Regions from separate parts of the Paenibacillus sp. FSL H8-0034 genome, predicted to be linked through region 3. Evidence: riboswitches for the same ligand, from Rfam matches in the RefSeq annotation. Region 3 holds a riboswitch; each other region holds the start of a gene.
What was found. Region 3 has a riboswitch for ZMP and ZTP ahead of NST47_RS24170 (bifunctional 5,10-methylenetetrahydrofolate dehydrogenase/5,10-methenyltetrahydrofolate cyclohydrolase). Riboswitches for the same ligand answer to the same signal wherever they lie in the genome.
Positions count from the first base shown of each region.

Region 1: linked by a shared signal. The riboswitch ahead of pabB (aminodeoxychorismate synthase component I) and the one ahead of NST47_RS24170 (bifunctional 5,10-methylenetetrahydrofolate dehydrogenase/5,10-methenyltetrahydrofolate cyclohydrolase) in region 3 are both predicted to bind ZMP and ZTP.
Region 2: linked by a shared signal. The riboswitch ahead of NST47_RS33855 (DJ-1/PfpI family protein) and the one ahead of NST47_RS24170 (bifunctional 5,10-methylenetetrahydrofolate dehydrogenase/5,10-methenyltetrahydrofolate cyclohydrolase) in region 3 are both predicted to bind ZMP and ZTP.
Region 4: linked by a shared signal. The riboswitch ahead of rpiB (ribose 5-phosphate isomerase B) and the one ahead of NST47_RS24170 (bifunctional 5,10-methylenetetrahydrofolate dehydrogenase/5,10-methenyltetrahydrofolate cyclohydrolase) in region 3 are both predicted to bind ZMP and ZTP.

Region 1 covers NZ_JBBOBS010000001.1:4,184,205-4,186,403, reverse strand. The annotation lists gene pabB (aminodeoxychorismate synthase component I) at 1-1,017, opposite strand, end outside; ZMP/ZTP riboswitch at 1,311-1,390, opposite strand; gene nrdF (class 1b ribonucleoside-diphosphate reductase subunit beta) at 1,535-2,199, opposite strand, start outside.
Region 2 covers NZ_JBBOBS010000001.1:7,566,083-7,568,281, reverse strand. The annotation lists gene NST47_RS33860 (hypothetical protein) at 1-1,042, opposite strand, end outside; ZMP/ZTP riboswitch at 1,206-1,285, shown strand; gene NST47_RS33855 (DJ-1/PfpI family protein) at 1,345-1,938, shown strand; gene NST47_RS33850 (GNAT family N-acetyltransferase) at 2,138-2,199, shown strand, end outside.
Region 3 covers NZ_JBBOBS010000001.1:5,340,109-5,342,307, forward strand. The annotation lists gene NST47_RS24170 (bifunctional 5,10-methylenetetrahydrofolate dehydrogenase/5,10-methenyltetrahydrofolate cyclohydrolase) at 3-848, opposite strand; ZMP/ZTP riboswitch at 911-992, opposite strand; gene NST47_RS24175 (tetratricopeptide repeat protein) at 1,027-1,860, opposite strand; gene NST47_RS24180 (MarR family winged helix-turn-helix transcriptional regulator) at 1,942-2,199, opposite strand, start outside.
Region 4 covers NZ_JBBOBS010000001.1:209,450-211,648, reverse strand. The annotation lists gene NST47_RS00935 (manganese efflux pump MntP) at 1-3, shown strand, start outside; gene NST47_RS00930 (low molecular weight protein arginine phosphatase) at 111-689, shown strand; ZMP/ZTP riboswitch at 776-856, shown strand; gene rpiB (ribose 5-phosphate isomerase B) at 1,018-1,476, shown strand; gene NST47_RS00920 (TIGR01440 family protein) at 1,512-2,081, shown strand; gene glyA (serine hydroxymethyltransferase) at 2,159-2,199, shown strand, end outside.

The DNA.
Region 1 (2,199 bases), 1.2 Mb from region 3:
TCCTCCCCCTACTCCATACACAGCCAGCTGCGTATACGAATCTACAAGAACTGTGCGGATGGCCACGTTAAACGTGATACCCTCGCCCGGTACAGCGAGCCCAATGGAACCGCAATAAATATGACGCGGCTCCTTTTCCAAGGATGAGATCATCTTCATGGTAGAAATTTTGGGTGCCCCGGTTATCGACCCACATGGGAACATGGCCTGGAATACATCGAACAGGGTGACCCCAGGTTGTGTATTGGCTTCTATGGTCGAGGTCATTTGGTACAACGTAGGATATTCCTCGATTTCAAACAGATGTGGAACCTTAATAGTGCCTGTCTTGGCAATCCGACCTAAATCATTCCGAAGGAGATCCACAATCATCACATTCTCTGTGCGGTTCTTCTCCGATTCGAACAAAGTTTGTTTGCTGCCCGTTATGGGAAGAGTACCTTTCATTGGCTTGGTACGAATGTGCTCTCCATTCCAGTGGAAGAAAAGCTCTGGTGAAACCGATAAGATCCGATAGCGCCCCACATTTAAATATGCAGAATAATTAGTTTGGACATCTCGCAAATCTTCGTAATAGGCAAAATCATCTCCAGTAAACTTAGCCTTCAAACGCGTGGAATAGTTGACTTGGTACGTCTCTCCACGAGCAATCGCCGCATGAATGCTTTTAATATGGTTTGTATACTCCACGCGGTTCGTACCTGCACTCCAGTCTGAAACGGAGTACATCCCCTTCGGCGCTATGTCGTCCTCTTCTACTGGCTTCTCATAGACACCAAACCACACTAAAGGAAACTCTGCATCAGGTTCACACACGCTGAAATGTCTCTCGAAAGCGGGTGCGCACTCATATGAGACATAACCGGCCACATAGAACTGCCCATCGATAGCCTCCTGAACCTTTTCAAAAATCCCACTGATCTCCTCCAATTTGTGGGTTTGCCAAATCTGCAGAGGCTTCTCAAATTTCATTCTTTTCTGATTAAAATCAATGATGATAGTTGGTTCAAGCTTCATATCCTACCCTCCGCTTCTGTTGCTTGATAACCTTTTAATCTATGCCAGATTACAAGCCTTTATAGGAGTCTGTTTCGTATAGAATCCAGAATCTTACATCGGAAATTACATACAGGGTTCCAGATACGACTGCGAGCTCATCCTTGCTCGTCATTTCAGATAGGCATTGTAAGGCTTCCTTCCAATCTGGCTTGAGGTACACCATGGTCTGCAAATCATTTTCCGCGAATCTTTAAAATAACCCATTCGAGCATTCCCCCTTAAAGTAAAAAAGCATTCGATCCTAAGATCAAATACTTTGCCCAGGCGTACGGCGATATGAATATGTGCTCCCTCGTGGTTCACCACGTTTACGCCAGTCACACATATCTAATATTCCATCTATACCAGTTAAATACGCAGTCCATAGATTAAGCTAGAACAGCTTTGTTACAAGAAAGATATCACAAATCGGTAGGTATAAGGTAACTGAATTAAACTATATCTGGTCATATCCTTAGGCTATAACGGATTCGTTTCAAAAATCAAATAGGAAATCACGATCCGTCAATGCCTCCACATGAAGGGTACGAACATATCCGTTTCCTTTTTTGGAAAAGAAATCGTGCTGCTTTGTACGTGTGCTGATTCCATTCAGGACTATTGGATTAATATCCTCCTCTGGAAATATAGGTTCGAGCCCCAGATTCATGAATGCTTTGTTGGCATTATAGCGGATAAATGCTTTCACTTCGTCAGTTAATCCTACAGATTGGTAAAGTTCCTCTGTGTACAGCTCTTCATTGCTATGCAAATTGCGAATAAGACTCTGAAGCTTATCGAATGCCGATTGCTGCTCGTTTTCATCCAATTGCGCATATATTTCTTGAGCGAGCATGCCAATATACAACCCGTGAATGCTTTCATCACGCAGTATCAGATTAATGACTTCACCACTACTCGTCATTTTACCTTGCCCTGCCAAGTAAAGCGGATAAAAAAATCCACTATAAAACAGATAACTCTCCAGCAATACAGAGGCCGCCATCGCCAAATACAAATCCTCACGCGTCTTAATGCCATTATAATATTGGGAGATCGTCTCTGCTTTGATTTGCAAGCAACGATTGCTTTCTATCCAGCTGAAAATGTTGTCGATCTCTTCAGTTGAAGCCAGTGTTGTGAAAATACTGCTATAAGATT
Region 2 (2,199 bases), 2.2 Mb from region 3:
TGCTCAGTTGAAGTTCCTGCCCATATCTATGAATATTGGAATCATCGGGAAGCCTGATCCAATATGCTTCAGGAGTAGGATGTTCTTTACCGGACCATTTATTATAATTCACAACTAGCGCGCGTTTACCTGTATTATCGATGGATATGATGTTTCCGACAAGATCAGCCTTGTCCGAAAGAGTATACGTCGTAATCGAAAGAGGAAAATAACCTCCAAGTGATTGGAATACAGCGTTTTTAAGGGCTTCGACCTCTTCGTCGTTTAATTTCTCGCGGTGCTGGTAAAGTCTTCGGACTTCAAGCCTGGCAACATTATTTTCGGTATGCATCGAAACAGGCTCGATAGAGAATCTGGATAAGAGAGGCTCTAGCTCACGGCTGGAACGAAATTTTTCTTGGTAGAATGCAGCTGAAGGGGTAAGGGCTGCCGCTGAGTGTTGATTCTCGTAATGCTCAATGGCTTTAGTCGGGGCAATCCATTTTTCCCCTAAATAGGTTAATATACGATACCATGATCGGCAGTGATCTGATTCCGATTGGGTACCCTCAGTGACTCCTTCGTTGCAAATGAAGAGCTGACCAAGCGTCGTTACCGTCTGGGGGGAAAGTTGCCCTCCGTTACTTTCATCATCCGCAGGAAAATCGTATAAGTCCTCGACACCCATAAACGTGAGTTCCAAATGGACTGGGTAATATTTCTCTTTTATGACCGCAGGTCCGCTTCGCAACCATTTATCGCCATACCACGTCTTTACGAGATACCAGGACCCGTCCGATGGATTCGTTGTGTCCTGCTCACTTCTGCTTGTTTCAATTACTTGAAGCGATTGGAATGCTGATATGACACCAGCTGGCTTGCTATCAGTGGACTGTTCCTCATAAACAGGTGTATCGACTAGCAATGTAAGCTTTACCTGCTGTTCATTCCATCTCCCGCTTGCCAGAGCCTCTGAAGTGTACAACGTGTATATGGTTAAAGCAGCAATAAACACTCCCAACATAACTGAATAAGAATGCTTGAATGCTTTTGATGTTGGCATAATTACCACCCCTTTCCATATGTTAGACACAAAATAGAGCAAAAAGTTGTTCGTCATTTATTACTACTTAAGTAAAGGACAGGTTAGCGGAGTAGTTTACTTATTAGACATAACGTTATGTCTTGTAAATATTGGAATTATTATGTATGATTATTCTTAAGTGAATACTGTGTATGACTGGCGTAAACATGGAGAACCATGAGGAAGTACACAGATAAATAGCCGTACGCCTGGGCAAAGTATTTGATCAATGATCAAGTGCTTTTTTTTTATCTTCAAAATAGAAAGGTCAGGTGTTCAAAATGAAGATGGCTTTTATCCTGTTTGACCAAATGACAACGTTAGATTTTGTCGGGTTTTATGATGCAATAACACGTCTTAGAATCTTAAATCTTATGGAGGATGTGTCTTGGGATGTGTGTTCAACCCGATCGGAGGTTACAGATGAATTAGGCATCAAAATGAAAATAGAACATGTATCTCCTGACTTATCTCAATATGATTTAATATTTGTTCCAGGTGGATGGGGGACAAGAAAACTTAAAAATGATGTAGAATTTCTTACATGGTTAAAGACGGCAAGTGGTGTTAAATATAAGGTTTCTGTCTGTACAGGAGCATTACTATTAGGGGCAGCAGGCTTTTTAACTGGAAAAAGGGCAACAACAAACCCTCCTGCTTACGACATTCTGGAACCATATTGCGAAGAAGTAGTTAGAGCAAGAATTGTTAGGGACGGAAATGTTATTACGGGTGGTGGAGTGGCTACTTCAATTGACCTAGGACTGTACCTACTTGAATGCTTTACTGATGCAGAAACGGTTCAAAAAATACAAAAATCAATGGATTATCCTTACTATCAGACAGGTAAGCTCGATTCTGACTACATTGTATAAAGATACTTGTAAAAAAGGAGTAGTAAGCAATTTTTTCGACGGGCAGTTTAACGCAAAACAGGAGGTTGTTGTAACTTAGCAGCCGTTCTGTAAGGGTAGTTGAAATCGTTTAAAATTGTGTTGAGGGCAGACAGACGTAATAGAGTAAGAGGGAAACAAAATTTCCCGAAACAAAGGGAGGCAGGAGAACGTGTCGAACATGGACAAGGAAAACCAGGCTCTGGAGAAAGCGAAAATGGTGTATGAAACAGACGAGATCAT
Region 3 (2,199 bases):
GATTACAGTTGATTGGAATAAAAGGCTGCGTCTACGGTATGCTTAAGCAGCATAGCAATTGTGACAGGACCTACACCAGCAGGAACGGGGGTGATCGCACTGGCCTGCAAGAAGCAGGCGTCATAATCGACATCACCGATATTACCGGGGTTGTAACCGGCATCCATGATGACGGCGCCGGGCTTGATCCAATCACCTTGTACGAATTTCGGTTTGCCGACTGCAGCTACGACGATGTCGGCTAAACGAACGATTTGGGCCAAATCACGCGTTTTGGAATGGCAGATCGTTACTGTTGCATTGCGATTTAACAGCATTTGGGATACGGGCTTGCCTAGAATCGGACTGCGGCCGATAACGACAGCGTGTTTGCCTTCAATGGATAGATCGTATTCATCCAGAATAGCAAGAATTGCAGCAGGTGTGCAAGAAGGAAATCTGCCGTAGTCAAAGGCTGTTTGAGCGAATCCGATAGCAGTCACCCCGTCGACATCCTTATCAATGCTGATCGCTTCGAAGGCTGCCCGTTCATCAATGTGTGAGGGTACGGGGTGCTGCAGTAAAATACCATGTACATCAGGATCGTTGTTTAGTGAGATAATGGTCTCTATCAAGCTTTCCGTTGTTATCGATTCGTCGAGATAAATACGCCGTGAATCCATCCCCAGCCTTTTACACGCATTGCCCTTCATACGTACATAGGTTTCCGAGGCAGGGTCACTGCCCACAAGAATCGTTGCCAGACAAGGTACAATCGACTTCGCAGCCAAATATTCAATTCTCCCCTTGAGCTGCTCCTTGATTGTCCTAGATACCTGATTGCCATCCAAAATAAGCGTCTTATGCATGTTCCTTCATCCTTTCGCTGATCCATCGTATAAACGCAAAAAGGCAAGGAGAATGAACTCCTTACCTTTGCCCAGGCGTACGGCGAAAATGCTTCTATGTGCTCCCCCATGGTTGCCCATGCTCCGCCAGTCACACATAGCTTGGTGAAGACGAATATACCGCTATTGATGAGAAAAATCAACTATTATTTGCATCTGTCTCCAGCGCACGCAGTCGCAATGCATCCTGCTCAATCTGTTCTTTCGTCAGCGGTGTTACGAAGGATAAGGTTTTGGTAGCAGCCAGATTGATTTGCTCAATGGCTTCATCTGTTTTTCCAAGCTGCTTTAAGGTTTGAGCATAGTAGTAATAAGGCTCGGCAAATTTAGGCGACTTCAGCATCAATTTTTGATACGTTTCCTCAGCGAGTGTCCATTGTCCCAATTTATAATAATTCAGGGCAACATTGTCCAGGATCGTAAGGTCGTCCCCATTATAAGCATAAGCTTCAAGATTGAACGTCAAAGCTTCCTCTGGGTCACCATGAAGAATTTTAAAATAACCAAGATTGCCATATACAAGCGTATTCTTGTACTCCTTTAATACATCTGTGAGCAAAGCCACCGCTTCGTCCTGCTTACCCTGAAGCCAATACGCCGTAGCCAGATTGCACTGGGCCTGTACAAGTGTATCCCGGCTCTTGGTAGCTTTCAGAAGAGGACCAAAAACCTGCTCAGCTTGCTTGGCATCCCCCGTGCGCATCAGCAGATACCCATAGCCAATTCGATGCTTATCCGGACACGGCTTACTGTTATAAGCCTTTTTGTACCATTCAAGGGCTTGCGGGGTTTCCCCTTTGGCAAACTCCCTGCTGCCGCGCAGCGCATAAAGACTTGCACGGGATGTATATGCGGCAAATATAATAATAGCAGCAATAAGGCCAAATCCAGCCCAAATATTTACATTAAAAACAATGATCACAATAATAATCATACCGACGATAACAAGAAGCGGTTTGATGAGAGCTTTCATGAGGTTCCTCCACAGCCATTAAAGTCCAATATTTATGCAGCCCGTTACTCTCAGACAATCCACTTTGAACATGATTTCAAGCTAAGCGTTTGCCACCTTGCCAAGCAGGTACACAAGCAGCTGCTGATTGTGCGAGGAGATTCGGCTCAAATACTGCTGCAGAAAGCGCTCTCGTATTTCCGTACCCCGCAAACATTCCGCTTTGCCTTTATCCGTTACCTCTACCCAAACGATACGACGGTCCTTCTCGTCACGGGAACGGGAGAGCAGCTCGGCTTTTTCCATTCTATCCAATAAAGTAGTTATCGCAGCAGGTGTTGTTGCCAGAAATTCAATGAA
Region 4 (2,199 bases), 5.1 Mb from region 3:
TGAATCGGATTCAGGGCTACAGCTACATATCCATTTTTACGTCTTTTGAGGTACAATAGGAATAGGGCTCAACAGCCAATCATCATAGAGGAGAAAGGCGGGGATTTCTAATGAACCGAATATTGTTTGTGTGTACCGGGAATACGTGCCGCAGTCCGATGGCAGAAGGTATGCTTCGCGCGATGCTGAAAGAGCAGGGGATGAATCACATAGAAGTCCGTTCGGCCGGGACCTCAGCGGGTGATGGCTATCCTGTTTCCACCAATGCGGCAATTATATTGCGGGAAAAAGATGCTTTGCAGGCGATTAGCTCTTCCTCATTAACAGGCTCTTTGCTGGACTGGGCAGATGTGGTGCTCACCATGACCACGAGTCACAAGCAGCAAGCGATCCAGCGTTTCCCTGCATTCGTAGACAAGATGCACACACTCAAAGAATTTGTGAGTGATGATCCGTCCGCTAAAGCGCGTATGGACGAGCTGGCTGCGTTGATTGCTGAGCTTCAGTTCAAGCAGTCTTTATCCCAGCAGGTGACAATGGAGGAACGCGCGCGAGTGAGACAACTGGAGCAGTCTTTGCCTGACTACGATATTGCTGACCCGTTCGGCGGATCTTTATCGCTATACAGACAGTGCGCAGCGGAAATCGAGGAATGCCTGCATCGGTTGGTACGACGTCTTAAAGCGTGAGACTTTTTTGAAAAAAAGTTCAAGGAAATAGGTTGTTTTACGGCTTTACAGCCTTGATCATTTCCGTTATGATAAGAATAAGAAGCAGGACCTGATGTAACTGGCGACGAGTGGGGCTAACCACAATGGAGCATCGGGGCATACGGCCGGTCGCCTGGGCAAAGAGCATTGCAGTGCTGATAGTGGCATGCAGTATGCTCTTTTTTCGTTTAGGATTCACCATATTTGATTTCATTTTTCTGTATGCATTACGGTATAATGGACAAATTGGATGACAATCAACTCATCATACGATAGTGTCCAGAAAACTTGTCAGGAGGCGCATCAAATGAAGATAGTAATAGGCTCTGATCATGCAGGCGTTCAGTTGAAGGATGGAATTATTAAACTTGTGCAGTCTTTAGGCCATGATGTGACAGACGTAGGCTGTCATAGCACGGATTCCGTGGATTATTCGGATTATGCGATCGAGGTTTGCAATAAGGTCGCCGCAGGAACGGCCGACAGAGGGATCTTGCTTTGTGGGACGGGAATTGGAATGACGATTGCTGCTAACAAAATCGCCGGCATTCGCTGTGCGCTTGTACACGATCTGTTTTCGGCCCAAATGACCCGTCAGCACAATGATTCCAACGTACTGGCAATGGGAGAACGTATTGTCGGACCGGGACTGGCTGAGTCCATTGTGAAGGTTTGGTTGGAAACCGAGTTTTCCAACGGTGAACGTCACGTGAACCGCATTCATAAAGTCATGGAATTGGAAGACAAAGTCACTCCTCAATCGTAATCATTCGTACAGCTTGACGAAGGAGGCAACGGGGTATGGACATTCAGTCACAGGTAGAACAAGTGCTGCGTGAGCTGGTACAGGCAGGTAATATCCAGGCGGGACAGCTGCTTGTCATCGGGACGAGTACGAGCGAGGTGCTGGGTCACCACATTGGCACTTCAGGCACAGAAACGGCTGCCCAGCCTATCTTCGCTGCGATTGAGGCCGTTCGCGCCGAGGCTGGCTTTTACCCGGTATTTCAATGCTGTGAGCATTTGAATCGGGCGTTGGTTATGGAGCGTGCAGCGATGCTGGCTTACCGGCTGGAGCCGGTGTCGGCGATTCCCGTTCCGCGTGCAGGCGGTTCTATGGCTTCGTATGCCTATAAACATTTGAAGCAGGCCTGTCTCGTTGAAGCCGTGTCGGCCCATGCGGGCATAGATATCGGGGGAACGCTGATCGGGATGCATTTGAAACCTGTCGCAATTCCGCTGCGTCCCTCAATCCGGATCATTGGCCATGCCTCGGTTCAGATGGCCTACACCCGTCCGAAGCTCATTGGTGGCGCTCGGGCTGTATATGTGGTAGAAGAGAATTCTGCTGACAACGGATTTTGTGAATAAACCCAACTAACTATCATGTGGAGGCTTACGAAGTAAGAAGTAAGTTATCTGCAAAAAACTAAAAGGAGGATTTTATTATGGAGCAATTACGTAAGCAGGACCCCAAAATCGTGGAGGC